Regions from separate parts of the Roseibium sp. M-1 genome, predicted to be linked through region 2. Evidence: predicted binding sites of a transcription regulator. Region 2 holds the regulator's gene; each other region holds the start of a gene.
What was found. Region 2 encodes LexA, which represses DNA repair genes until DNA is damaged. Its sites were predicted from a motif close to TGTTCNNNNTGTGTTCNG; they were not measured.
Positions count from the first base shown of each region.

Region 1: a site for LexA is predicted at 5,311-5,328, ahead of ACX3M4_RS19595 (helicase-related protein). Genes of this name have one in related genera too.
Region 3: a site for LexA is predicted at 5,354-5,371, ahead of ACX3M4_RS10980 (PA0069 family radical SAM protein). Genes of this name have one in related genera too.
Region 4: a site for LexA is predicted at 4,956-4,973, ahead of parE (DNA topoisomerase IV subunit B). Genes of this name have one in related genera too.

Region 1 is NZ_CM137257.1:4,317,936-4,325,165, forward strand. It holds gene ACX3M4_RS19580 (CarD family transcriptional regulator) at 32-616, opposite strand; gene fdxA (ferredoxin FdxA) at 1,074-1,406, opposite strand; gene ACX3M4_RS19590 (RNA-binding S4 domain-containing protein) at 1,629-2,030, opposite strand; gene ACX3M4_RS19595 (helicase-related protein) at 2,030-5,164, opposite strand; gene pyc (pyruvate carboxylase) at 5,965-7,230, shown strand, end outside.
Region 2 is NZ_CM137257.1:1,056,481-1,063,710, forward strand. It holds gene ACX3M4_RS04840 (acyl-CoA synthetase) at 1-293, shown strand, start outside; gene ACX3M4_RS04845 (hypothetical protein) at 290-1,162, shown strand; gene lexA (transcriptional repressor LexA) at 1,388-2,098, shown strand; gene ACX3M4_RS04855 (ComEC/Rec2 family competence protein) at 2,188-4,503, opposite strand; gene gltX (glutamate--tRNA ligase) at 4,764-6,188, shown strand; gene gltA (citrate synthase) at 6,421-7,230, shown strand, end outside.
Region 3 is NZ_CM137257.1:2,428,957-2,436,186, forward strand. It holds gene ACX3M4_RS10950 (NADP-dependent malic enzyme) at 1-412, opposite strand, end outside; gene ACX3M4_RS10955 (ceramidase domain-containing protein) at 513-1,157, opposite strand; gene ACX3M4_RS10960 (aminotransferase-like domain-containing protein) at 1,195-2,421, opposite strand; gene moaB (molybdenum cofactor biosynthesis protein B) at 2,613-3,170, shown strand; gene ACX3M4_RS10970 (glycosyltransferase) at 3,408-4,103, opposite strand; gene ACX3M4_RS10975 (substrate-binding periplasmic protein) at 4,442-5,278, shown strand; gene ACX3M4_RS10980 (PA0069 family radical SAM protein) at 5,444-6,529, shown strand; gene ACX3M4_RS10985 (ribonuclease HII) at 6,573-7,226, shown strand.
Region 4 is NZ_CM137257.1:774,134-781,363, forward strand. It holds gene ACX3M4_RS03570 (GGDEF domain-containing protein) at 1-125, opposite strand, end outside; gene ACX3M4_RS03575 (DEAD/DEAH box helicase) at 249-1,688, opposite strand; gene ACX3M4_RS03580 (sulfotransferase family 2 domain-containing protein) at 1,992-2,675, opposite strand; gene parE (DNA topoisomerase IV subunit B) at 2,817-4,862, opposite strand; gene ACX3M4_RS03590 (tetratricopeptide repeat protein) at 5,506-6,345, shown strand; gene ACX3M4_RS03595 (hypothetical protein) at 6,396-6,725, opposite strand; gene xth (exodeoxyribonuclease III) at 7,050-7,230, opposite strand, start outside.

The sequences.
Region 1 (7,230 bases), 3.3 Mb from region 2:
TTGACTGGTTCTGAACGAATGTTCCGCCGGATCAGGCGGCTTCTTCCTTGTCTTCGTCCTCGTCCGCGGCAGCATCCGCTGCTGCTTTGAGGCGGCTCGGAGACTTGGCGAGGTTCTGTTCGATCTGCTTGACTGCTTCGGTTTCGGAACACTTGTTCACCGCGGCAATCTCGCGGGCCATGCGGTCAAGCGCGGCCTCGTAGAGCTGGCGTTCGGAATAGGACTGTTCCGGCTGGTTTTCGGACCGGTAGAGGTCGCGCACGACTTCGGAGATCGCGATCAGGTCGCCGGAATTGATCTTGGCTTCATATTCCTGGGCACGGCGGCTCCACATTGTGCGCTTCACGCGCGGGCGGCCACGAACGGTTTCGAGGGCTTTCTTGACGGCTGCCGGATCGCCGAGTTTACGCATGCCGACGGACGCAATCTTGGCGACCGGGACACGAAGGGTCATCTTGTCCTGTTCAAAAACGATGACGAGCAACTCCAAAGAGTGACCTGCGACGTTCTGCTCTTCAATGGCGGTAATCTGGCCGACGCCGTGTGCCGGATAAACAATGTACTCGCCGGTTTTGAAACCTTGACGCTGCGCGGTCTTTTTGGTGTTCGTTGCCATACTCGTATTCTCTCCTGCGCAGTTGTCGGTCCGCTTGCGGGACCGGTGACGGACCGCGGCGCGGTCCCCTGTTCTTATGCGACACGAACCCCGCCGGGCGATCCATAGTGGAACGCCTGTTGATATGCGGCGTGTCAGGGCTGGTCAGTCGTCGTTTTCCACTCTAGAACCTTGATCAGTCATATGAGCTGCCGGGACCTTGATCTGTCCGGTGCTTCAAATCCGGAACAGAAAACCTAAAAGTCCATTTTGGGGGTTGTTCTCGTGGTTGGCGACTAACTTCTATACCTACCACACTTTTGTGGAAAATTAAAGTACTGAGCTTTCTTGGTGCGAAAACACAACAGCACACCTGCCGGAATGCCCCGGGCAGGTGTCTGAAACCCATGTAGAAATCGCCGTTTTCGACAGGCCGTACGCAACTTGCGTCAGTCTGCCGCACCAGCCTGAAAACGAATCAGGCAGGCGGATTCGGAGAAAAATACTTCTCGAACTTGTTTTCTTTGCCGTCAAACTCTTCGGCGTCCGGCAACGGATCCTTCTTCTCCGTAATGTTCGGCCATTTCTCCGAGTATTCGGCGTTGATCTCGATCCATTTTTCGAGGCCCGGTTCGGTATCGGGCAGGATGGCCTCGGCCGGGCATTCCGGCTCACAGACGCCGCAGTCGATGCATTCGTCCGGATTGATGACGAGGAAATTCTCGCCCTCGTAGAAACAATCCACCGGGCAGACTTCGACACAGTCGGTGTATTTGCACTTGATGCAGTTGTCCGTGACGACGTAGGTCATCGCTATCCTCATTCGGCGCCTGAACCTGGCTCGTCATAGCCCATCGGTCCAGCGGTCGGTTTCGTGCCGCTCTCAATGGAAGGCGCACGTAAAAAGTCTCATGCGCTGTTGGGTATCGCTTTTGTCAAAGCGGTGCAAGCGTTCCGGATGACGCAGTCCGGCCGAAGGAGAGAAAGTTTTTCCGAATTTCCGGCACTTGCTGAAATCTCGCGCCGCAGCGCTTTACTCTTCACCCCGAAGGGCGTCCGTCTTGCGCCGGTCGCGCTTGGTGGGGCGGCCGCTGCCGGCTTCCCGCTGGCCGGGAGCCGGCGGAGGCGGCGCTTCCTTCGGCGGAGGCGGGGGAGACAGATCCTCGTAGAGCTTGCGTGCTTCCTCGTAAGGTCCGCGCCGGGTGCCGAGCATCACCACCTTCAGAACGAGGATCCTGCGGTCGAGGGCAATGGTCAGGACGTCGCCCGCCTTCACGGTCTTGCTGGCCGAGGCGATCTTGTCCTTGTTCACCCGCACATGGCCGGATGTTGCAAGTTTCTGGGCAAGGGAGCGGGATTTGGTGACCCTGGCGTACCAGAGCCACTTGTCGATGCGCAGGCTGCCGCTGGCAGCTTGGGGATCAGGCGCTGTAATTACTTCTTGTCCTTGCTGTCCATATTCGCCTTCAGCGCCATCAGAGCGGCAAACGGCGAATTCGGATCGATCGGCTTGTCCTTCGGTGCCTTGTCGCGGCGGTTGCCGTCAAAGCCCTTCTGGCCATCCCGTGGGCCACGGCCGCGGCCGTCAAACTTCTGGCCGCCCTTGCCCGGACGCCGGTCGCCGCGGCCACCTTTCGGGCGGTCGCCCTGGTTTTCACGGTCCTGTTGACCTTGGCCATGCTGCCCCTGGCCCTGCTGACCCCGGCGGTTGTCGCCGCGGCGCTGGTCCGGACGGCCGCCGCGCGGGCGGCGGTCGTGCCGGCCCGGGCGCCAGATTTCGATGGTCACGGTTTCCGTTTCAGCTTCGCCTTCTGCAGGGGCACTTTCTGCAGCAACTGCTGCATCGCCTTCGACTGCCGGAGCGTCCGCGACAGCGGTTTCGCCAGCAGTTTCGGCAGAGGGCTCTGCGACTGCGACAGCCTCGATAGCTTCCGGCGCGGCAGCCGGTTCAGCCGTAACAGCTGTCTCGGTCACGGCATCTTCGGTGGCAGGTGCTTCAGCGCCGGTTTCGGCCGGTGCCTCGGCGGTGTTCGCCGGTGCAGCTGCTTCAGCGGGTGCAGACCCTTCCGCGGTCTCCGGCTTCGCGGTGACCGGGCGCTGGATTTCCTTCGTCTCGCAGCGATAGCCGAGCGACTTCAGGACAGCGGAGAAATCCTCGCCTGCACAGCCGAGCAGGGAGGTCATCGCAACGGTGACGGTAAAGCCGCCGCCGGTCGCGACCGCGCCGTCCGGCGGGCTCACTTCAGCATCCAGCGGTTTCCAGGCGATCAGCGGCCGGATCAGGTCGGCGAGGCGTTCCAGAATGTCGACACGCACGGCGCGCGGGCCGCAGACGCGGAAGCCGACGACCTTGTAAAGCGCCTTGTCGATGGTCTCGTCGACCGGAATGGAGGTGCGGCCGGAAGCGGAGAGCTGCGGCAGCTCGGCCATCCCGTGCATGTCCAGCGAGCCGTGCTTCAGTGCCCAGAGCTGGGCCAGCAGCTGGCTCGGAGCCGGTTTCAGGAGAGCGGGCACGAAAATCGTGTAGGCGCCGAAACGGACGCCGTGCTTACGTAGTCCGGCGCGCATGTCCTGGTCCAGCTGGCGGATCTCGTCGGCAGCTTCCTGGCGCTCCAGGATGCCGAGGCCTTCAATGATGCGGAACGCGATGCCGCGGGCAAGGCCTTCCAGCCCTTCGCCCGCTTTCAGGTCCATCAGCGGCTTCAATAGCGTGTCGATCTGGGCCTTGACCCAGAGATCGAGCCGGGTCTGGACATTGTCCCGTGCCGGGCCGGTCAGATGTTCGTCAGCCAGAAGCAGAGCTGTCGGCGCCAGCACGTCTTCACCGGCAACAAGCTTAGCCACCGGTTCGCCGCGCCAGCGGATCACAGCTTCGGACGTCAGCACGAAATCGGAATTCTCCGACTTGCCGAGCTTCTCGGCGCGGGCTTCGATTTCGGTGGTCAGGGCTTTTTGCGCGGCCGCGCGCACGGTCTTGCCGTCCGGGCCTTCGGCCGCCGCGTCGGGGGCAAACCGGAAGCCAAGCAGATTCCCGATGTGCTGACCTTCCACGAGCACATCGCCGCTCGATGTAATTTCTGCTTCCAGCATCGCGTTCTCTCTCAAACGTCGCATCAATACACTTGTCCGCCGATCGACGAAGCGCTGTGTCAGCCGCTCGTGAAGGGCGTCGGATAGTTTGTCTTCAATGCCGCGCGTCTCGCCCTGCCAGTGGGCCGGATCGGCCAGCCAGTCGGGACGATTGGCGACATAAGTCCACGTCCGGATATGAGCAATCCGGTTTGCGAGAGTGTCGATATCACCATCCGTGCGGTCTGCGAAGGCCAATTGACGCGTGAACCAGTCATCCGCGATCGCTTTGTCCCGCATCAGGTGCGTATAGATGGTGTTGAGCAGCTCTGCATGGTTTGCCGGCGCGATCTTACGATAGTCGGGGACCTGACACACGTCCCATAGCAATTCGATCGCTTTTTCGCCCCTGGCCATTCCGGATATTTCAGGATCGCGCAACAAATGTTCAAGGGCGGTGACGTCGTCGCTGACGGGTGCCCTTGCGAGACCCTCTTCCTTCGGCACGGTATCAAGGCTGTTGCGCAGGGCGTTAGCCGACGAAAAATCCAGCGCACTGTTGCGCCATTGCAGCACTTTCAGGCTGGCGAAATGGTGACTTTCGATTGCTTCGATCAAATCGTCGTCCAAGGGATCGACCCGGCCCGTCACCCCGAATGTGCCGTCCTTGGTATGTCGGCCGGCGCGCCCGGCGATCTGGCCCATCTCCGCCGGGGTCAGCTGGCGGTACTGGTAGCCGTCATATTTGCGGTTGCCCGCAAAGGCGATGTGGTGGACATCCAGATTGAGCCCCATGCCGATGGCATCGGTCGCGACCAGGTGATCGACATCTCCGTTCTGGAAGAGTTCCACCTGGGCATTTCGCGTACGCGGGCTCAGCGATCCCAGCACCACGGCCGCCCCGCCGCGCTGGCGGCGGATTAGTTCGGCGATGGAATAGACCTCGTCGGACGAGAAGGCGACGATGGCCGAGCGGGCCGGCAGGCGGGAGACCTTCTTCGATCCGGCATAAGTCAGCATCGACATACGCGGCCGCGTGACGACATTGAGCCCCGGGAGAAGCTTTTCCAGCAGCGGGCGCACGGTGGCCGCACCGAGCAGCAGGGTTTCGGACCGGCCGCGCAGATTGAGGATCCGGTCGGTGAAGACATGGCCGCGGTCGAGATTGCCCGCAAGCTGCACCTCGTCGATGGCGACGAATTCCGTATTGAGGTCCAGCGGCATCGCCTCGACCGTCGACACCCAGAAGCGCGGGTTCTTCGGAACGATCTTTTCCTCGCCGGTGACGAGCGCCACCGCTTCCGTGCCCGCGCGCTCTGCAACACGGGTATAGACCTCGCGCGCCAGAAGGCGCAGCGGCAGTCCAATCAGGCCGGAGGGCTGCGCCAGCATGCGCTCGATGGCAAGATGGGTCTTGCCGGTATTGGTCGGTCCGAGCACGGCCGTCACTGTGCGGGACCGGGTCGACGGCGGCAGCGGCAGGGTCTGGGGACGGGGCATGGGGAGGCTTGTGATCAGCTTTCTTCGGCGAGGCGCGATTGACCGGCGCCTATATCTGGTGCCGCGTGTCTAGCACAGGCATGGAGCCTGTGTCCCTAGTCTTTTGGCCAGATGGTCGGGTTTTTCCGGCACTCAAATAAGTTGTGGAGAACGACTCTGGAACAAACCGAAACCGAATCGGTGACTCCGGGCGATTCAGGATTTGTTCCCTACGACATGTGGTTTCCCGGGTGGGCGATGCCACGAAATCGTGAATCTGGCCAAGGGTTTGAGTCGTTCGCGGCAAGGCGTGGTGATTTGCCGCGAATCCGTGTCAATGATTAATTTTTGGAAAACGGCGTAAAGGCCTTGCGGGAGAGCTCCGTTTACCCTGGGACACAGGGGGAACGAATCCCGGACGAATCGCTGACTCGACGAGATTCCGGATTTGTTCCCACAAGATCTAGTGCCTTCACACTGCGAGACTTCTAGAGAATTTTTTGCTGCGTCAGCGGAAATCGTTTTGCGGCCGGGGGCGTGTGCCGAAACGGAGCAGCGGTCGCCGGGTCGCTTTCAGAGGGTATGCGTGTCGGTTTCCGCTCGGGAATTGCTGCAGTGCAATGGATCTGAAAATATTTCTCTTGCCGGGACTTAAATCAATTTGGCATTGATTTTCCGGCGTTTACGGGTGCAAACGCAAAAATATTTTCCAGGTTAAAAAAAGGACATAACGTCTGCCCCTTTTCAAGCGGGTCCGACCAAAGTAGAAATCTTGCCGAAACTGGCTCCGCGTCTTGCGTAAAATTAGGGGGAGAGGGCGTTTGGCGATAACAAAAATTCTCGTTGCTAACCGGTCCGAAATCGCGATCCGGGTGTTCCGTGCCGCAAACGAGCTCGGCATGAAGACCGTCGCGATCTATGCCGAACAGGACAAACTGGCCCTGCACCGGTTCAAGGCGGACGAGGCCTACCAGGTCGGCAAGGGACTGGGCCCGATCGAGGCATATCTTTCCATCGACGAGATCCTCCGCGTCGCCAAACTCTCCGGCGCCGATGCCATCCACCCGGGTTACGGCCTCCTGTCGGAGAGCCCTGAATTCGTGGATGCCTGCGAGGCGGCGGGCATCACCTTCATCGGTCCGAAGTCCGACACCATGCGCCGGCTGGGCAACAAGGTCGCCGCGCGCAATCTTGCCATCGAGGCTGGCGTTCCGGTGATGCCGGCAACCGACCCGCTGCCGGACGACCTGGAAGAAATCAAGCGCCAGGCGGCCGGGATCGGCTACCCGGTGATGCTGAAGGCCTCCTGGGGTGGCGGCGGCCGCGGCATGCGCGTCATTCCGGACGAGGCGACGCTTTCCAAGGAAGTTCTGGCCGCAAAGCGCGAAGCCAAGGCCGCCTTCGGTAAGGACGAGATCTACCTTGAAAAACTGGTCCAGCGTGCCCGCCACGTGGAGGTGCAGATCCTCGGCGACGGCGAGACCGTCGTGCATCTCTTCGAGCGCGACTGCTCCATCCAGCGCCGCCACCAGAAAGTCGTCGAGCGGGCGCCTGCGCCGTATCTGTCGCCGGAAAAGCGCGCGGAACTCTGTGAGTACGGCCTCAAGATCGGCCAGACGGTCGGCTATCGTGGTGCCGGTACGGTCGAGTTCCTGATGGATGCCGACACCGGCGCCATCTATTTCATCGAGGTCAATCCGCGCGTCCAGGTGGAACACACGGTGACCGAAGAAGTCACCGGCATCGACATCGTCCAGGCGCAGATCAAGATCTGCGAAGGCAACAAGATCGGCACGCCGGAAAGCGGTGTTCCCTCGCAGGACAAGATCCGCCTCAACGGCCATGCCCTGCAGTGCCGCATCACCACGGAAGATCCGGACCAGAACTTCATTCCGGACTATGGCCGCATCACGGCCTATCGCGGTGCCACCGGCTTCGGCATCCGCCTTGACGGCGGCACGGCCTATTCCGGTGCGGTCATCACCCGTTTCTACGATCCTCTGCTGGAAAAGGTCACGGCCTGGGCGCCGACGGCGGAAGATGCCCGCAAGCGCATGGACCGCGCCCTGCGCGAGTTCCGTATCCGC
Region 2 (7,230 bases):
AGGAAGTGGAAGAGGTTCTGCTGAGCCATCCCGGCATCGGTGAAGTCGCCATCCTTGGCATACCCGACCGGCAATGGGGTGAGGTTGGCCTCGCTGTCTGCGTTGCGGTTGCGGACTTGGCGACGCGTGATGTACCGACCGCAGAGGAACTCTCCGGTTTTCTTGACGGCAAGGTGGCCCGATACAAGATGCCGGCGCGTTATCTCTTCATCGAAGAGATGCCGACCAGCGCCTATGGCAAGATCACGAAAAAGCTTGTCCAAGAGTTCCTGTCGGAAAAGGGCCTGCTGTGAGGCGCCCCGCTCCCGTCAGGCTTGCGGACATCAGGCATCCTGGACCGGTTGCGCAAGATCGATCCCCGTTTGTCCCCTGCCGTGCCGACCCGGTTTCCATTGAAATTGAAGCCGGTGTCCCCTTTCTTGAAGCGCTGGGCACTTTTGCCGACAAGTCCGGTTACTGCTCCGGCGTTCTCGATCTCAGCGGCCTCACGCTGGCACCCTTTGACTATGTGATGCCCGACCGTGCAGTCGATGACCGTCATGCGGCCTGGTACAGCGACACGCAGACCTCCAGGGGGGCCGTCCTGGAAACCGCTGTTGCAATCCTCGGCTGGCGGGACGGAGCCTGGTTTGCGCACATTCACGCCTACTGGTTTGAAGACAGTGCCTGGCGTCTTGGCCATCTATTGCCGCAAACGCTCACCACAAGCCTGGCCGGTATGGTCTCCGGCTTCGGTCTCAAAGGTGCAATGTTCGAAGCCGCCCTGGACCCGGAGACGGAATTTACGCTCTTCCGCGTCAAACCCGATCCGGAGACGGCAACCGAACCGCAAACCAATGCCCTGATCACAACACTCGCCCCCTTTGCGGACCTTCACCACAGCGTCGCCGCTCTTGCCGGTAATCTTGGCGCAGGCACTTTCGAAGTCATGGGTCTCGGCAGCCTTGCCGGAGCGCAGTTTCTGGAAGGGCCGCCAATGACGGGCCTTATCTCCGAAATTCTTCTTCAACCCGGCATCAGAGGTTCTTCCGGCAAGGATCTCTCACTGCCGATCCGGGCAATAGACCTTCAAGGACGACTTTTCAGCGGCACGCTGAGCCCTGGCGGCGCGCCGACGTTGATTACCTGTGAACTCCTCTTGAGGGAGCCGGATCGCGGTTGACCCTCAGACGCCACCGGCTGTGACAGAATTGCTGACATCCGGTCGGCGCCGCCTTCAATTATTAAATCGTGCGACCGGCGGAAACCGGAACCGCAGAAAGATCCACTGCCCATATGCACTCTTCCAAGAACAGTAAGAGAACATTTACCCTTGCAGAACACAATGAGAACAGGTAATGTGTTCTTGATTTGTACCAGACTCATTTCTCGGTCAGGGGAAACCGGCATGTTGACGCGCAAGCAGTATGAACTGCTCATGTTCATTCACGAAAGACTGAAAGAAACCGGCGTGCCGCCGTCCTTCGACGAAATGAAGGATGCGCTCGACCTGCGGTCGAAGTCGGGTATTCACCGCCTCATCACGGCGCTGGAAGAGCGTGGTTTCATCCGCCGCCTGCCCAACCGGGCAAGGGCAATGGAAGTTGTTCGCCTGCCAGACTCAATTGCTCCCGGACTCGGTGCTCCCAGACCGCGCGGCAGCTTCTCTCCGGAGGTGATCGAGGGCTCGCTCGGAAAACCGGAACCGGCACGCCCTGCTCCCGAGCCTGCTGCTGGCGTTACCGAGATACCGGTGATGGGCCGCATCGCTGCTGGTGTGCCGATAGAGGCAATCCAGACGCACAGTCATTCGATTACGGTGCCACAGGAACTGCTCGGGCGCGGAGAGCATTATGCACTCGAGGTTCGCGGTGATTCCATGATCGAAGCCGGCATTCTGGATGGTGACACCGTCCTTATTCGTCGCACCGACAGCGCCGAAAGCGGCGATATCGTCGTTGCTCTGGTGGATGAAGAGGAAGCCACATTGAAGCGCCTGCGCAAAAAAGGCGCGTCGATTGCGCTTGAGGCCGCCAACCCGGCCTACGAAACACGCATCTTCGGTCCCGGACGCGTTCGTGTTCAAGGCCGCCTGATCGCGCTTTTTCGGCAGTACTAGAAAACGCGCAGTCACCGGATCTCTCGGGTCCCAGTTGATTGCTTTCGAAGAAACGATCCGTCTGTACGCACGCGTAGACCATTCCTGTTCTATGGCTTCGCGACTTTTGCTGTTGTTTTCCCCGGATCGGATCTCTTTGCCTTGGCGAGGCTTGCACGTGTCACCGTTCCGGGTCTGTGCCATGGACGCGGCGGGTCGGGAATGGCAAAGAGCAGCTTTGAAATTCCGGACGGGGTTTGGCGGTGATCAGGTGCGCTGCTTTGTGCTGCCGGAATGGTCTCAGGACTGGCTGCTGCAGCAGCGTGGACAACTTCATTCTCACCTTGATCTTCCAGCCATATGGCAACAGCGCCGCGTTTGAGACGCATCTGGCCGTCCAGGACGAGTGCAGCCCCGCAAGATGGCGGCGCGATTAGATCGGTCACGACAAGATCTGACTTTCGGCAATCCATCTCCAGGGCTTCGATCCGTTTGGGCGACGCAATCACGACAAGCTGAGCAGTTTCTGCAGGTTCCACCGCTCCTTTTCTGCCATGGGCCTTGACCACACAGCCGTCAGCGTCGCACTTTCTTTGAGGCGATTTCATCTTGCGCGACAAGATCTCCTGCGACGCTACCCCCTCCGCCTGCATCCAGAGCTCTGCAGCAAACGACCCGGTCCGGCCCGCGTAACGCAACTGGCCCGCTTCATCCCTGGCTGCCAGCTGGCTACCGCGGGCAGCGATCTGAATGTCGGGCGGGCGCGTTTCCACCGCGACCAGAAGACCGGCCAGGAGCGGCACCCCTGCAATCAGGCGTTTTTTGCCAGGAAGCAATAGACCGGCAAAGAGCGCAGCCAGAAGCAGCAGCGCGGCCAGCCCATCGAGACGGCCGAGCATGCTGTCATCCGCCCCCAACCCCGCCGTGAAGCTGGCGATTTTCAGAAGCAGCGACAAACCAAAAGACATGACCGCCAGTGGCAAAGCGGCGAGACCAAACGGCATCAGAACAAGTGCAATAACTCCCATCGGCATTACGATGAGCGAGAAGACCGGCATGCCGAGCAGGTTGCCGACAATTCCGTATGGCGCAATACGGCCGAAGTGGTGCGCCCCGATGATGCCTGTCGCCAGGCCGGCGACAAGTGCCGTAACAAATAGGCCCGCGATCCACTTGGACAGAAATATAGCAAGATGCCGCAAGGCGGAGGGCCGGCTCGGTTCAGAAAAATCGCCGCGGCTGCGTTTGCGCCAGAGGTCATAGACAGCGACGAGGCAAATCACCGCCGCAAAAGACGTCTGGAACCCTGGTGCAAACAGGCGTTCGGGCGCTATGAGCAACAGCACCAATCCGGCAAGGGCAACACTGCGCAAGGTAAGACCTCGCCGGCCGAAGACGATCCCCATGAAGACAATCGCGATCATCAGAAAGGAGCGCTGGGTCGCAACGGCCGCGCCTGACAGCGCCAGATAGAATACTGCCGCCCCTAGCGCGGCCACGGCGGCCCATTTGTGGATCTGCCGGTAAAGCGTCAGGGATGGTATCGCGGCCAGCAGCAACAGCACCACGCCATAGGCGCCACCGGCAAACAGCGCCATGTGCAGGCCGGAGATAGCGAGGATATGGGCCAGCCCCGCTGCACGCAGGTCCTCTTCCTCGTCCTCACCAATACCGCTGCGATCGCCGACCAAAAGGGCGACAATCAAGGCCGTTTCCGGTCCGGAAGAGAGAGGCGCCCGGATCCTTTGCGCAATTGTCTCCCGAACCTGAGCCACCCCGGAAAGGCCCCGCATGCGCAGCGACAGCTCACGCGGACCGGCCGATTGCGCGGGCCCGAAACTGAAACCAGTCGCCCCGATGCCGTCGAAATAGGCGCGATACGAATAGTCATAACCACCGGGAAAGACCGGCCCGGCCGGTGGAAACAATCGTGCCCTAACCCGCACCAAGTCCCCGACCCTGTCGCTGCCGCCGGCAGGCACCCGCATGCGAACCTTTTCGGGAAAGGAAATCTCGTCCGCCGGATGATCGCCTACGGATTGCACGGCAAGCACAATACGGATCCCGGCCGCATCCTCCTGGCGCTCCAGTACCAGGCCAGTGAGCGTGACGTTCATCTCTTCCGCCAGCCGGGGCGCTTCAACAGCAGCCGTTCTGATGGATGCCGTCGTTGCACCACCGGCAAAAGCCAGCAAAAGAACTGTGTGAAGAGCCAGGTTGTTCCTTCGGCGACTGGCCAAAGCCACCAACGCAGCCACACCCAGCAGCGCCGACAACAAGACCCAAGACGGTTCTTCCGGCAAATAGCCGTGAACGGCGATGCCCGCGGCAAAAGCAAAGGCGCACCAAAGCAGCCCCTGACTGTCGCGCAGCCGTTCGCCGCTTTGTGGAATGTCTGCTGAAATGACGACAGTGCGGGCCTTCAAGGTGCTCCATGAAAAAGGGGCCTTGAATCGCAACCTCAGCCTGGATCCGGATATTTCCTCCGGGTACACAGCAGCCGGCGCCTCGGAAGGTCGCGTTTTATTCTCTGCAGGTGGACCTGACGCTAGCGCCACCGCTTTTATCCTCCCGGCCCAGAAACGGCCGCGCCCCTATTTAGCCTTGCCAAAGCCTGTGCTAAGACCGCGCCCAAGATCTGGCGCGCTTTGCGCCGCAATACTGACAGAGACTTTCAAAAAGCACCATGGCACAGAAAATCGTCACGCGCTTCGCCCCGTCACCGACCGGTTTCCTCCACATCGGCGGCGCCCGTACTGCGCTCTTCAACTGGCTCTTTGCCAAACACCATGGGGGCACAATGTTGCTGCGCATCGAGGACACGGACCGTGCCCGTTCGACCCAGGAAGCTGTCGACGCCATCATGGATGGTCTGACCTGGCTTGGACTTGACTGGGATGGAGATCCGATTTCCCAGTTCTCCCGCGTCGACCGCCACAAGGAAGTCGTGGACCAGATGCTCGCGGACGGCACCGCCTACCACTGCTATTGCACGCCGGAAGAGCTTGACGCCATGCGTGAAAAGGCCCGCGCGGAAGGCAAGCCGCCGCGCTACGACGGGACCTGGCGCGACCGCGATGCCTCCGAAGCTCCGGCCGGCGTCGATCCTGTCGTGCGTATCAAGGCACCGCTGGACGGCGAAACCGTCGTTGACGACATGGTGCAGGGCCGGGTCGTGATCCCGAACAAGGATCTGGACGATTTCGTGCTGATGCGCTCCGACGGGACGCCGACCTATATGCATGCGGTTGTTGTCGACGATCACGACATGGGTGTAACGCACATCATCCGCGGCGTGGACCATCTGACCAACGCCGCCCGGCAGACCCTGATCTTCAAGGCCCTTGGCTGGGACGTCCCCGCCATGGCGCATATTCCGCTCATCCACGGTCCGGACGGGGCAAAACTCTCCAAGCGCCACGGTGCGACCGGTGCGGAAGCCTATCGCGCGATGGGGTATCTGCCGCAGGCCATGCGCAACTACCTCGCCCGCCTCGGCTGGAGCCACGGCGACGAGGAAATCATGTCGCTCGACGACATGATCAAGTGGTTCGGCATGGACGCCGTCGGTCAGTCGGCCGCCCGTTTCGATTTCAAGAAGCTGGAAAACCTCAACGGCCACTACATGCGGTCGAGCGATGACGCCGATCTGATGCGGCACTGGAAGGTCTATCTCGAGCATGCGGAAGATGGTGCACCGGTGCTGGCCTGGCTCACTACAGGAAACAACGAACAGACAGCGCTCATGGCCCTGCCCGGTCTTAAGGAGCGTGCCAAGACCCTTGTGGAACTGACAGAAAGCGCTTCTTACCTGTGGCGCCAGCGGCCACTCGATCTCGACGAGAAAGCCGGCAAGATCCTGGACGACGAAGCCCGAGCGATCCTGAAGGATCTGCACGGCGTGTTGTCCGCCACTGCGGACTGGTCTGCCGAACCGTTGGAAACCGCCGTCAAGGCGTATGCAGAAGGCAAGGAGCTAAAGCTCGGCAAGGTGGCGCAGCCGCTGCGCGCCGCGCTCACGGGACGCGGAACCTCTCCGGGCATCTATGATGTTCTGGTCGCGCTCGGACGGGAGGAGTCTCTCGGCCGCATTCAGGATCAGGCCGCCTGAGACTGGCCTGAAAAACAGTCGGCAGGCGCAATTGCTGCGCCGCCGACAGAAAGCTGCTTCGCAGAAATGCGCCTTTGACCAAAGCGTTATATCGGCCAGCTTGCGGCAGTGCAGTAAATGGGCTACGCAAGACGCGAAAATTCTTCAGTGCCGCCCGGCAACCGGAAACGGGACCCGTTTTCAGACAGGTCGAACCTGGCCGGCGCATCCGCTATTGCAAAGGGGTTTCTGAATGGCCGACAACAACGCCAAGCTCAACGTCGGTGGTAACGACCACCCATTCGACGTTCTTGACGGATCCATCGGACCGTCGGTTGTGAACATCTCGTCCCTGTACAAGGACACGGGCATGTTCACCTACGACCCGGGCTTTACCTCCACAGCGTCCTGTGAATCCAAGATCACCTATATCGATGGTGACGAAGGCACGCTGCTTTATCGCGGTTATCCGATCGAGCAGCTCGCCGACCACGGCGACTTCCTGGAATCCTGCTATCTGCTGCTCTACGGCGAACTGCCGACCAAGGTGCAAAAGGACGATTTCGTGCAGCGTGTGACCTATCACACGATGATCCACGAGCAGATGAACCGGTTCTTCTCCGGCTTCCGCCGCGACGCTCATCCGATGGCGGTCATGGTCGGCACGGTCGGGGCTCTCTCGGCATTCTACCACGACAGCACCGACATCACCGACCCGCATCAGCGCATGGTCGCCTCCCTGCGCATGATTGCAAAGATGCCGACAATTGCCGCGATGGCCTACAAGTATCATATCGGCCAGCCGTTCGTTTATCCACGCAACGACCTGAACTATGCTGCCAACTTCCTGCACATGTGCTTTGCCGTGCCATGCGAGGAATACAAGGTGAATCCGGTCCTGGCCCGTGCCATGGACCGCATCTTCATCCTGCACGCGGACCACGAGCAGAATGCTTCCACGTCAACCGTGCGCCTGGCCGGCTCTTCCGGTGCCAATCCATTCGCCTGCATCGCGGCCGGCATCGCCTGCCTTTGGGGCCCCGCCCATGGCGGCGCCAACGAA
Region 3 (7,230 bases), 1.4 Mb from region 2:
CGCCGAAGGTCGGCTCCAGAACGGAGACCGCATCGACGAACTTCTCGACATCGGTCTGCGCGACCTCGATGTCGAAGACGTCGATACCGGCGAATTTCTTGAAGAGGACCGCCTTGCCCTCCATGACCGGCTTGGAAGCGAGTGGGCCGATATTGCCGAGACCCAGCACGGCCGTGCCGTTGGAAATGACCGCAACGAGATTGCCGCGCGAGGTGTAGCTGGCCGCCAGGGACGGGTCGTCGGCAATCGCGAGGCACGGCGCGGCAACGCCGGGAGAATAGGCGAGTGCAAGGTCGCGCTGGTTGCCGAGCGGCTTGATCGCCTGGATCTCCAGTTTCCCCGGCCGCGGATGCTCGTGGTAGAACAGGGCTGCTTCGGTCAGATCACTTCCGGACTTCGTGGTATCGCTCATAGCGCCCCTGCCTCTTCCCTAAGGTCATGTTGTTATTCTGTGAAAGCTGCGGGCGAAACCCGTCGGGACCATCCGCAATTTTCTGAAATCATTCTGTGGTTTAACCGGCGCGATGCCGGATGAGAACCCGTAACAGCAAAAACAGCACGATGCTGTTCAGGATATGCCACAGGAAATGCGTGCCGATGGCAAGCTGTGCGCATAGCGGTTCGTCCAGCGTGCGCAAGGTCAGCGACACGGCGAAGACTGCACCGGCAAGCAGCACCTCCCCTCCGAGCCTGGAATTGTTGCGAAGAAACAGCCCGCCGACGACGAAGATTGCCAGGAGCGCCGGTACATAACCGGCGGAAGACCCGACCAGCGGCGCCACGGCCCTTCCCGCAAAGGGCGTTATGGCAAAGAAAGCGATCACCCCCAGAAGCGCCTGCCACCAGCGCAGCTGCAGATACCGGTTCAGCGCCACGAACAGATAGCCGTAGATGAAGAGCGCGATCGGGATGACGTCGGCCAGGACCGCCCATCGGGTGGCGAAGGTATGAAACAGGAACGAGCCGATGCCGGTCAGGAACACGATGACGATGAGAAGCAGCGACGGCACGTCGTCCGGCGTCTTGCGGTGCCACATCAGAAAGGCAGCCAGCGCCGCAATCAGGAAGGCGGCGTTGGTGATCGCGTTGACCGGTTCGGACCAGAATTCCGGCCCGATCCGCTCGCAGTAATTGTCCAGCCTGTCGGTCAGCGCCATCGGCTCTCAATCCCGTACCTGCCCCTTTTCCAAAGGGTTACACCGTGGACGTGACAGTTTCGGTAATCAAGCGCCCGAGCCTTGAAATACCTTCTTCTATTTTCACAAAGTCGTTGCAGGAGAAACTGAGCCGCAAGGTATTGGCGCCGGTGCCGTCCGGGTGAAAGGCTCGGCCTGGCACGAAGGCGACGTGGACTGTCTCGATCGATTTTTCTAGAAGCTGGGCAGCATCCAGCCCTTCCGGCAGCGTCATCCAGATGAACATGCCGCCTTCCGGACGGGTCCAGGTGACGCTCTCAGGCATATGCTTTTCGAGTGCGGCCAGCATGGCATCGCGGCGGGACTTGTAGACCGCGTTCGTCCTGGCCGTATGGGTTTCAAAGACACCTTCGGCGACGCGCGCCATGGCTTCCTGGTTGAGGACCGGCGAGTTGAGGTCGCTCGCCTGCTTGATCAGCACCAGCCGCGAGATGACGTTGGCGGCGGCGCAGATCCAGCCGAGGCGCAGGCCCGGCGAGAGCGATTTTGAGAAGCTGCCGCAATAGAGCGTTCTCGTGTTGTCGATGCCGCCGGAGGCCTCGCAGTCGAGCGCCAGGATCGGCGGCAGAGCCTCGCCGTCGTAGCGCAGCGCCTCATAGGGCGAATCCTCGATCACCGCACAGTCGAGACCTTCTGCCAGCGCCAGCAAACGCTTGCGGTCGCCAAGATCCACGGTCAGGCCTGTCGGATTGGCAAAGTCCGGAGAAAGATAGGCGAACTTGATCCGCCCTCCCTTCTCGCGCGCTTCTGCCGCGAAGTCCTCAGCCGGGCGGTTTGCGCCCGGGTCGAGCCGGTCGTAGTTCGGCTCATAGGCATTGAACGCCTGCAGGGCACCCAGATAGGTCGGCCATTGCACCAGGGCCGTGTCGCCTTCGGTAAGGAACAGCTTGCCGATATAGTCCAGTCCCTGCTGCGAACCGGACGTGATGAGGATGTTCTGCGGCCCGCAGTCGATGCCGCGGGCGCGCATGTGGCCGACGATCCAGCTGCGCAGCCGGTTGCTGCCTTCACTCATGCCGTATTGCAGCGCCCGTCCCGCATCCGGTCCTGCGAGGATGTCCTGATAGGCCTGCTTGAACTCCTCAGCCGGAAACAGCGCCTGGTCGGGAATGCCGCCTGCGAAGTTGATCACGTCCGGCCGGTCCAGAAGTTTCAGAAGTTCGCGGATTTCCGAAGCGCGCATGCGGCTTGCGCGTCGGGCGAAAAGGCTGTCCCAGGTTGTCATGCTTGGCTCGTTGCAATTGGTTTGTCTTGGTTATTTAAGTCAATAATACTGACCTAAATGTTTTGCAAGTGTCCCAATCTTGTTATTTTTTGTAATTTTGTTTCGCGCACATCCTCCAACCGGCCGTTTTGACGCGCCCTCTGGCAGGCGTGCTCGCAATCGCCTATGTCTTGAAAACAAAGGAGATGCCCATGTCCCGCCTCGACGACACCCGCCCGTTCATACCACTCAACATTGCGGTTCTGACCGTCTCCGACACGCGCACGCTGGCGGAGGACCGCTCCGGCAACACGCTGGCGGAGCGCATCGAAAAGGCCGGACACAAGCTGGCGGACCGGAAGATCGTCACCGATGACGTTCCCGCCATCCAGGCGGTCATCAAAGGCTGGATTGGCGCTGAGGGTGTTGACGTCATCATCTCCACCGGCGGCACCGGTTTCACCGGGCGCGACGTGACGCCGGAAGCCGTGGAGCCACTTTTCGAAAAGCGCATGGACGGTTTTTCCGAGGTCTTCCACCGGATCTCCTACGACAAGATCGGCACGTCGACCATCCAGTCCCGGGCGACCGGCGGCGTAGCCGGGGCAACCTATATCTTCGTGCTGCCGGGCTCCCCCGGCGCCTGCAAGGACGCCTGGGACGGCATCCTCAAATGGCAGCTCGACTACCGCCACATGCCCTGCAATTTTGTGGAGATCATGCCCCGTCTCGACGAACACCTGAAGCGAGGCAAACTCAGGGAAGCGTGACCCCAGTCATTCACCAGCATTCCGTCTCAATTGCAACGGAACCAATCACGTTCCGACCTCATCCTGAGGATGCGCGCAAGCGCTGTCTCGAAGGATGGGCAGCACACTGCGGAGCAAGCCGCCCATCCTTCGAGACGGACCTGACGGTCCTCCTCAGGATGAGGGTGTTTGTGGGGGACGGCAGCTTGACTTTGCTTGACTTTAGCTTGCAACGACGCACCGAAGGCTCTTGAAACGCTACCCGTGCAGCTTCACCGCAACCTTCGCCGGAATGCGCAAGGTACCGACGCAGAAACGGGCGGAAGCCTGCCGCAGGCGAGAGATCAAACCTTCGCGTTCCTGTGCACCGGAGGTGACGGCTGCGGCCCGCAGGAACATCATGCGGCTGCGGCCTATCCGCTTGGCAATGTCCAGGTCCTCCAGTTCCGGCAAGGGCTTGTGGCCGCCGAGTTTCTGGTAGAACTGCCGTGAAATCAGGAGCCCCTGGTTGCCATAGGGCATGCCGAGAAGTTGCGTGCGCAGCGCCGCGAAAGCTTCACTCACCCGGGCACTGAGACCGAAGGCCTCGTGCCGCAGGCGGAAGCTTGCCGCCATGCGCGGGCCGTTGGGCGCCCGGGCGGCCCGCTCGATAAAGGCCTGGGCTTCATGATGCCAGCCACTTTCAAGCAGGGTTTCCGGCTGAAGGAACAAAAGCCATTCACCGCGCCGTGCGATGGAGGCGCCATGGGCAAGCCGCTCGCTGCGCGGGTTCCCCGGACGGCTTACCCAGGAACAACCGGCAGCGTCGGCCACCTTTTCTGTGTTGTCCGAGGAACCACCGTCGATGACGATCACTTCACGGATGACACCTTCGGCAGCCGCCGGCACCAAAGCGGACAGGGCATGAACCAGTTCGGCTTCGGAATTTATTGTCGGAATAATGACGCTGATCATGATCCAGAGTTTTACATGAAAATTTCAAAAAGTGCGAGGTGGACACGCAAATGCCGGGTGGTTTTTTGCTGTGTTTCTTAACACGGCCCAATAATCGGCAGTGCTCGCCCCCGGACGATCTCTTCCTCGCGGTCCTTCTGGGCGATCGGAAAGAATAACTTTTGCCGAAAACTCCGGAACCTTGCCCAACGCCACGACGACGGGCAAATGGGATTTTGGAGTCCGGATGAAAAACGGCTGAATATGCATGAATGCGGTCAAACGGATTCATGGTATCTTAAGAGCCAGCCTCAAAGCTGAGAGTTCGTTTCCGCCAGAAACCCGAACTGGTCGCGCGAATGCCTGCAGTAAAACATGTCCTTTCCGGCACCCGCCTTGCGAAATCGCGCCTGCGGTTTTTTCCTGGCCTGATCGGCCTTGCGTGTTCGCTGCTTATGTTTACGGGCAGTGCCCTGGCGCGTGACCTGATTGTGCTGGCGACCCCGGAAGAGCCTTACAAGTTCGAGGACAACGGAACCTTCAAGGGTATCGACATAGAGGTCCTGGACGAGGTCATGCGACGGCTCGGGCTGACCTACTCCGTGGAAATGATCGATTCCTCCGCCCGCATCTTGCAGGAAGCCCGCTCTGGAGGCGCCGACATCCTGCTCGTCTATTCAAAGAAGCCGGACCGGCTGGAGTTTCTCCACTATCCGCAGGAAAGCTATATCGACATCAGCTGGAACTTCTTCATCCGGGCAGAGGATGTGGGCAGGATCTCCTATGAGAGCTTCGACGATTTCAGGGGACTGCAGGTCGGTAAAACGCTGGATTTCGCCTATACGCCGGAGTTCCTGGAGTCCGGCCTCGATTTCCAGACTATCGGCGACAATACCCTCCAGATCGGCATGCTTCTGGCCGGACGGATCGACGTCGTGCCGATGAACACCATTGCAACGCTCTACGAGGAAAAGAAATCCGGCCGCCTGGACCAGCTTGCCTTCCTGCCCAAGCCGCTGATCACAAGGCCTTATTACAACGTCTTTACCAGGGCCTCCACCTACCCGGACATTGAAGGTCTCGTCGCCCGCTACGACGAGACCATCCGGGAGATGAAAGCCGACGGCACCCTGGATGCGATCCTCGTCAAATATCTCGGGCGAAGCCCGGGAAGTCCGGAGCGCGACGGCTCCTGATCCCGCGAGGCGGCCGACGACCCCCGAAGCCTTCATGCCGTAGAGCTGTCTTGCCAAGGGCACGCACCGGGCGTATGTTCCCTATATGTTCTCACATGAGTCGGAACCTGTCGCGTGCCTCTCACTGCCTCCAATCAGATACCCACAAGCGCTGAGCCGGTCTCCGTGAACGCAGACCCGCTTGCCGTCGCCGACCACCGCCGGCGCGGTCGCGGCGTAGCGACCAACAAGTCCGGCCGGTTCGAACCCCTGTCGCGGGAAGGTTTCGATGACGGCTGGGAGAGCCTGGAAGACCTGCCACCCCTGAAGACCCAGGTGCAGGAAGAACAGGCACGCACGATCATCACGCGCAACCAGTCGCCGGACATTTCCTTCGACCGCTCGATCAATCCCTATCGCGGCTGCGAGCATGGCTGCGTCTATTGTTTTGCAAGGCCAAGCCACGCCTTCATGGGGCTCTCTCCCGGTCTCGATTTCGAAACCCGCCTCTTTGCCAAGCCGAATACGGCGCGGCTGCTGGAGCGGGAGCTGTCCCGCCCGGGCTATGCGCCGCGCGTCATAGCAATCGGCACCAACACGGATCCCTATCAGCCGCTGGAACGCAGCTACAAGCTGATGCGCGAGATCCTGGAAGTACTGGAGACGGTTTCGCATCCGGTTGCCATTGTCACCAAGTCGGCACTGGTCACGCGCGACATCGACATTCTGGCCCGGCTGGCGGAGCGCAACCTGGTCAAGGTCGCGCTCTCCGTCACGACGCTCGACAAGAAGCTCTGCCGCTCGATGGAGCCGCGCGCCTCGGCCCCGCACAAGCGGCTAGAGGCAATCCGGGCCCTGTCGGAGGCCGGCATCCCGACCTCCGTGATGATGGCGCCGATCATTCCCGCCCTCAACGACAACGAAATCGAGAAGCTGCTGGAGGCTGCCGCGGAGCATGGTGCTACGGAAGCAGCCTACGTGCTCCTGCGCCTGCCGCTTGAAGTCTCCGAACTCTTCCGCGATTGGCTTTTGCGGGAGCGTGCCGACCGCTACCGCCATGTCATGAGCCTGGTCCGCTCCATGCGCGGCGGCAAGGATTATGACGCCAACTGGGGTGAACGGATGCGCGGACGCGGGCCATACGCCGACCAGATCGCCAAGCGCTTCGCATTGGCTGCCAAGCGCTTCGGCCTCAACCTGCGCCGCCGAAAGCTCTCGACGGACGCCTTTGTCCAGCCGCAAAAAGGCGGTGTGCAACTGGACCTCTTCTGACAATTGTCTTGAGAAATCGTCAGGCGGGCGGCAGGTTTCGGAAATGGCTTATACCCCGTCCCTCTTTGACCTTGCCTTTCCGGACAGCCCGGACCTGAAACTTGAGCGCAAGCATGCCAAAGCGTTCGGTGGCCGGATCTGCGGGGTCGACGAAGCGGGCCGCGGCCCCTGGGCCGGGCCGGTGGTCACGGCTGCCGTCATATTGGACTATAACCGGGTGCCCGATGGCCTGAACGATTCCAAGAAGCTGACGGAAGCAAGGCGCGAAGAGCTGTTTGAGCAGATCGTCTCCTCTGCCTTTGTTTCAGTTGCCAGCGCCGCACCCTCGTCAATCGACCGGCTCAACATTCGCAGCGCGACCTTGCGGGCGATGGTCCGGGCCGTCCGCCATCTGTCGGTTATTCCGGACTATGTCCTCGTTGATGGACGCGATGTACCGCCGGGCCTCACACAGCCCGGCCAGGCGCTTATCAAGGGCGACGGACGCTGTCTCTGCGTTGCCGCAGCCTCCATCGTCGCCAAGGTGACACGGGACCGGATGATGGTCGCGCTGGAGCGGGATTGTCCGGGCTACGGCTTTGCCCAGCACAAGGGCTACGGCGTGCCGCAGCACCAGGCGGCCTTGGAAAAGCTGGGCCCCTCGCCGCACCACCGGATGAGTTTCAGGCCGGTGCGGCTGGTGGCGGACAACCTGTAACCGA
Region 4 (7,230 bases), 280 kb from region 2:
CCAGCCGCATAGGTGTACCAAAGTTCGTACGACCGCGGATAAGCGGGCAAGATATTCTTCTTGATGTAACTGATCGCGGATTCTCCATACTGGATCGTCCGCTTATGGTCGTCTTCATCCGCCATCAAGCTTCTCTCAACACTATCCCGCGAATCCGCCCCACACGGTCACAGGATCTAGATTTTAACCTCGGCTGTAAGACTTAAGGAGCCGTTAAGCTTAAGGCGAAACCTCGAGAGAAATCGAATTTATGAAGCCTTTTTCGGCCGGGGTTCGCGCAGCAGAAATGCCGGGATGTGAACACCTGCACCGAAAGCCGGTTCGAACTTGTCGCTTCTTGTTTTTTTGTCGGCCGGCCGGCGTGGCAAGGTCGAGACCGGTGTCACCGTTTCCACGGCTGTTTCTACCGGCTCCTCGATGACTTCGCGTGCCTTGGACGGCGTACGGCGGCGGTTCGAGGGTTTCGGTTGTTCCGCTTCGTTGTCATTGCTCGAACGCGCCGGTTTGGCCGGCTTGCCACCCTTGCGGCGTGCCTTGCGTTCCTGGGCGGCCGCTTCGAAGTCGATCGGTTCATCAAGCCAGTCGATGGTCTTCTTGATAAGATTCTCGATTGCACCGAGATTTTTCTGGTCCTCGCCGGTGACCAGCGTGTAGGCCGTACCAGAGCGGCCCGCCCGGCCGGTGCGGCCGATCCGGTGAACATAGTCTTCCGCATTGATCGGCACGTCGAAATTGAAGACGTGGCTGACTTCTGGAATATCGAGGCCTCGGGCGGCGACATCGCTGGCAACCAGCAGCTTGATATTACCCTTGCGGAAATTGTCCAGCATCGTCATGCGGGTGCGCTGATCCATATCGCCATGGAGAGCACCGACATTGTATTCGTGTCGTTCCAGCGAGCGGAACAGCGTGGTCACGTCACGCTTGCGGTTGCAGAAGACGATCGCGTTTTTCAGGTCTTCGGCTTTTTCCAGCAGCTCGCGCAATGTGGCGCGTTTCTCGTAGTCCTTGGAGTCCGATGCCTTCAGGAACTGGGCGACATTCTCGGCGGTCGAGGATGTCGGGGCCACTTCGATCCGCGCCGGGTTCTGCAGGAAGGTTTCCGTCAGGCGCTGGATTTCCGGCGGCATGGTGGCGGAGAAGAACAGCGTCTGGCGCGTGAACGGGATCAGCTTGCAGATACGTTCGATGTCCGGGATGAAACCCATGTCCAGCATACGGTCGGCCTCGTCGATGACGAGGATCTCGACGCCTTGCAACAGCAGCTTGCCGCGCTCGAAATGGTCGAGAAGGCGGCCGGGTGTCGCGATCAGGACGTCGGTGCCGCGGTCGAGTTTCTTGTCCTGGTCGGAGAAGGAAACGCCGCCGATAAGAAGCGCAACGTTAAGCTTGTGATTGGTGCCGTATTTGGCAAAGTTCTCTTCAACCTGTGCTGCGAGTTCGCGCGTCGGTTCCAGGATCAGAGTGCGCGGCATGCGGGCACGGGCGCGGCCCTTTTCCAGCAGCGTCAACATGGGCAGCGTGAAGCTCGCGGTCTTGCCGGTACCGGTCTGTGCGATGCCGAGAATATCCCGGCGTTCCAGTACCTGCGGGATTGCACCCGCCTGAATAGCCGTGGGTTCCTTATAACCTGCTGCTTCAACTGCAGCGAGGACCTTCTCGCTAAGACCGAGAGTATCAAATGCCATGGAGCGCTTTGCCCGAATGTTGTGATTGTTAATCGACGGCACCGTGGGAGCCGCCGGTGCCAACGTGCGCACACCCTACATTCATGCGCTCAGGTGTCAATGCGTGGATGAGGTAAAATGCCAAGAAATGCGAGTATTTCCGGCATTGATTTGCCAACTCAGTTAATAGTGCAACTGGGGCGGTGCATGAAATCGGGTTGAGTTGGTGAGTATGTGTTGGTCAAACCGGCGCAGTCTCAAGCGAACTGTTTCCGTAAATTTCCCCGAAGAGGGCTGAGCCGGAAGATCCTTGCGCGAATTTGGTTATGCCGAAAGGACCTCGGGCGCGTAAAACAGCTGATAATCGGCCCGGTAACGGCGGCGCAGTTTCTGGACCACACCGTCTTGCGCAAAGGCGAGCAGTGTTTTTCCGGTCACGAATTGCGACACATCATAGTTAGCCGAAGCCGGCATCCTGAACCTTAAGGCACTCTCGGAGAGGAAAGTCGCCATCGAGCGGTCGAAATCTTCCAGAGGAAGGATGAGGTTTGCCGCGAGAATGCCCTTGTAGGTGAGGGCGGCTGCCTGGCCTCTGAACAGATTGTCGGCCTCAAGATCGGAAATATGGGACACATGGGCGACGAATTCCTGCGGAGACATTGCCTTGCTGAAATGCCTTTCCTCGTAGTAGGCGGGCAGGGGTGTGTCTTTCAGGATGATTTTTTCGTAGCAATAGGCCAGCCGGTGTGACGGATCCTGAACCCATGCGGCAATCTTCATGTCCGGATGGCGGCGCTTGAGTTCCCGCGCGGTCAAGAGCTCGACATCACCGTGAAACAGCAGCCGCTCCGCCTCGTCGCTCTGCTGGTTTTGGACGGACTTCGACGTTTGCCGGTCTATACCGGCCAGCCGGTGCAGGACAGGACGCAGAAGCTGGAAGGCCGGCTCGGCAATACGTGCGTAGGCGATATTATGTTTCGGAAATGCAAGAAAAACATGGTTGCGCAACGGGCGAAGCCGCCGATCAAAAATCGAATACATCCGGTTTAACATAGCACTCATCCGGCCGGGCAAAACGGGGAACGCGCTCAAGCACGCCGAAAATGCTCCCCTTACTTCAAAACAGAAACAGATTACCCAATCCGGCGGCTAGATATCAAGATCTTCCGCAAATTCCGCATTGTCCTGAATGAAGCGGAACCGGGCTTCGGGCTTGTTGCCCATGAGACGCTCGACCGTGTCGTTCGTGTCCGCCACGGCCTCTTCTTCAACCACGACCTTCAGCATGGAGCGCTTGGACGGGTCCATTGTCGTCTCCTTTAGCTGTGCGGGCAGCATCTCGCCAAGACCTTTAAAGCGGCCGATCTCGACCTTTCCCTTGCCTTTAAAAACCGTTTCCAGGAGTTCGTCCTTGTGGGCGTCGTCGCGGGCATAGAGCGTCTTGCCGCCCTGGCTGAGACGATAGAGTGGTGGCACGGCCAAATAAAGATGTCCGCCCCGGATCAGCTCCGGCATTTCGCGGTAAAAGAATGTGATCAGAAGCGACGCGATATGTGCGCCGTCGACGTCGGCATCGGTCATGATCACGATCTTCTCGTAACGCAGATCCGGTTCGCGGTACTGGGAGCGGGTTCCGCATCCGAGTGCCTGGATCAGGTCGGCCAGCTGCTGGTTGGCAACGAGCTTGTCACGCCCGGCATTGGCGACGTTGAGGATCTTGCCGCGCAACGGCAATACTGCCTGATTGGCGCGATTGCGCGCCTGCTTGGCGGAGCCACCTGCAGAGTCGCCCTCCACAATGAAGAGTTCAGTGCCGTCGGACTGATTGGCGGAACAGTCGGCCAGCTTTCCCGGGAGGCGGAGCTTGCGAACGGCGGTCTTGCGGGCGACGTCCTTTTCCTGCCGCCGCCGCAGCCGCTCATCGGCGCGGTCGATCACCCATTCCAGCAGGCGGTTGGCCTGGTTCGGTGAGGCGGTCAGCCAATGGTCGAACGCATCGCGGACAGCGTTTTCGGTGATGCGGGTCGCTTCGTTGGTCGCAAGCTTGTCCTTGGTCTGGCCGACGAATTCGGGCTCGCGGATAAAGACTGACAGCATGCCGCCGGCAGAAGTCATCACATCATCGCCGGTGATAATGGCTGCCTTCTTGTTGTTGGTCAGCTCGCCATAGGCCTTCAGGCCGCGCAGGAGCGCATAGCGGAAGCCTGCTTCGTGCGTGCCGCCTTCAGGGGTCGGCACGGTGTTGCAGTAGGAGTTGACGAAGCCGTCCCCCGCGAACCAGCTCACCGCCCATTCGACGGAGCCGTGCTTGCCGGCGCCGTCGGTGCGCCCGGCAAAGGCTTCCTCGACGACGCGGCGCTCCTTGGTCAGGCGTTCCGCGAGGAAGTCGCGCAGACCACCGGGAAAATGGAACACGGCCTCGGCCGGAGTTTCATCTTTTTCCGACAAGATCTCCGGATCGCAATGCCAGCGGATTTCGACACCGCCAAAAAGATAGGCCTTGGAACGCGCCATCTTCAGCAGGCGCGCCGGCAGGAACTTGGCGCCTTTGCCAAAGATCTGTTCGTCCGGCTTGAAGCGGACCTGGGTGCCACGCCGGTTCTGCGTGTCGCCGACAAATTCCAGAGGTCCCTGCGGATGGCCGCGCCGGAAGGTCTGCCGGTAGAGCTTCCGGCTGCGGGCGACCTCCACCACCAGTTCCTCCGACAGCGCGTTGACGACTGAAACGCCGACGCCGTGCAGGCCGCCGGACGTCTCGTAGACCTTGCTGTCAAACTTGCCACCGGCATGCAGCGTCGTCATGATGACTTCGAGCGCGGACTTGTCCTTGAATTTGGGATGCGGGTCGACGGGAATGCCTCGGCCGTTGTCCGTAATGGTCAGGAAGCCATCCGCGCCGAGCGTCACATCAATCCAGGTTGCGTGACCGGCGACGGCCTCGTCCATGGAGTTGTCGATGACTTCTGCAAAAAGGTGATGCAGCGCCTTTTCGTCGGTGCCACCAATATACATGCCGGGGCGCCGCCGGACCGGCTCCAGACCTTCCAGCACCTCGATGTCGGCAGCCGAATAGTCCTCGGTGACGGCGACGGGCGCGACCGGACGCGGCTTTTGCGGCACGGGCGCGGGCAGATCCTCGGGAAGAGGTGTCGAGACCGCCGCATTGCCAGCAAATAGATCGTCTTTTGCGCTCATTCCGTATCGCCTGCCGTATTGCCTTTTGAAGTTCTGGTCGCCGTTGCCGGGACGTTCGGAGCCGTTACCTACACCGAATCATGCTTCAGTTTGAAGTACAAAGACAGAACGGCAAAGGAATTTGGCCAAAAGCCCCCGTTTTCAACAGATGGCGCGCCAAAAGATCGCGGTGGAAACAGATCGTCAACCCGGACGTGTTTCTATCGTGAGGCTCGTATGGGACGGGCCGGACCAAAAATGTGCCAATTCCGCAACACTTCATGACAGAGTCATATGCAACGCCCTGGAAAGGGGCAGTTGCCCATGTTCGGCCATGTTTGACCGTCACCCGTTGCGGTAATGTCAGTGCTGAAGCCCGGCAGAGCGGTCGTCCAGGTGAAAGAGCCAGGTCGACCTGCAAGGGCGCACAGAACCGACACATGAGTCTGGAAATGGTCTTATTTGGGCGCTGAACGGCCCAACTTAGGCCGAAATGATCGGCCATGTTTGGCCACTCCGATACATAGGCTTCCGGCAGCTTCGGCTCAAGGGGGCGAAGAGACTGCAAATGCGCTTGGCGCGGACAAAAAACAACAGCGTCCGTCGGGGATCAGGATCGTTGCCGGCGGATAATAGTGTGACTGGGATGCAAAAGAACAGCGCAATGGTTCAACGCATTGGAAAAGCCGGAACTGTGCTCGGCGCGTTGATCTTTCTCGGCTTGGCCGGGCAGGCGGCGGCTTTCGACGGCCAGCCGGCAGCGACCGATGGCAGCCAGGCGAAAAGCCGGACACCGTTCGAGGCGCTGATTTCAGGTATCGGCCAGTACAAGTCGGGCGACAAGGCCGCAGCTCTTACCTCGCTGCAGTTTGCCGCGGAAAACGGTCAGCTGCGGGCCGCCTGGAAACTTGGCAAGATGTACGCCAAGGGCGACGGCGTGCCCGAAGACGACATCAAGGCCTTCGAATATTTTACCCAGATCGTACGCGACCACGGTGAGGATCACCGGACCGCTCGGGATGCGCCTTTCGTCTCCAGCGCCTTTGTCGCGCTCGGGTACTACTATCTCTACGGTATAGACGGAAAGCTGCAGGTCGACCGCGCCCAGGCGCTTCGGAACTTCACCACCGCCGCCACCTATTACCGGGACGCCAACGCGCAGTATGAGCTTGGCCAGATCTACCAGGAAACCAACAGTCTTTCTGCTGTCCGCTGGTACAATCTCGCCGCGGAAAAAGGCCATGTCGGTGCGCAGGCGCGCCTCGGTGAAATTCTGTATAGCCGTGGCAAGTCGGACCAGAACAAGGCCCTTGGCCTCAAATGGATGACGATCGCCCGCGATCAGGCGGACCCCGCGGATGCAACCTGGGTCAATTCCCTACATGAGCAGTATTTCGCACCGTCTTCGGAAACGGTGCGCAAGCTTGCCAGGGCCATGGCTGATGACTGGCTCTTGAAACACAGGCCGGACATCAAGACTGCACAGCAAGTCACGCCTCAATAGGGCGCTTTCCAAGACAAACAAGATGGATCAAGGCCGGCTGGCGTCGCGCGTCAGATAGACGCGCGCAGGGTCCCCGACTGCTGCCAGGGCGTCTGCTTCAAAAACGGTAGACCTGACGGCAGCAAGCCGGTCCCACCGGTTTGCTGAAGCTGTGTCAACGGGCAGGGCGCATTGCTGAACTGCCAGGATGTATTGTTCAGCACCATGCCGCAGGTCGCCATGCGCAACCCATCCGGGCTCTTCAGGCAGATGCTTTCCCCAATACCATAGTCCTGGCCCTTGTATCGGCAGGTGCAGGACACGGATTGGGCTTGCGCGAGGGAGTTGCCTAGGACGAACAGTGTCAGTCCAGCGGCAGCAGGTATTTTCAACTGAGCCAAAACTCTCTTCCCGGCAGAACGGACTGCTGCCGGTGAAAGATGTCCGCATTTAGCCTTTGCGGACGGAGAGCGGCCTTTGGTTACCCCATGATCTTAAAAGCTTACCAGAGCGTCAGCTGACTGCAAGTCCCGAGCGGAGGCTGGCTAGGTCAGGATGAAGGTCTGGATTGACGCACCTGGATCACTCAATGCTTACCCTCTGGGAAACATCAAGATTTTGCGCCGGATATTCCCGTTGGTGGAAGTCGGCTGCGAGGCTTGATCAATCAAGCGGTTTACATTGGCAGTTGGGCACGAATGCGGACACCTAGAGTAAAGCGGGAATCACGCGGCGAGCCGGACCCAGACCGGTACGTGATCGGAAGGTTTTTCCCAACCGCGCACATGCTTGTCGATCCCACAGCCGGCAAACCTGTCCGTTGCCTGCGGCGACATCAGGATATGGTCGATGCGGATACCATTGTTCTTCTGCCAGGCACCGGCCTGATAGTCCCAGAAGGTAAAG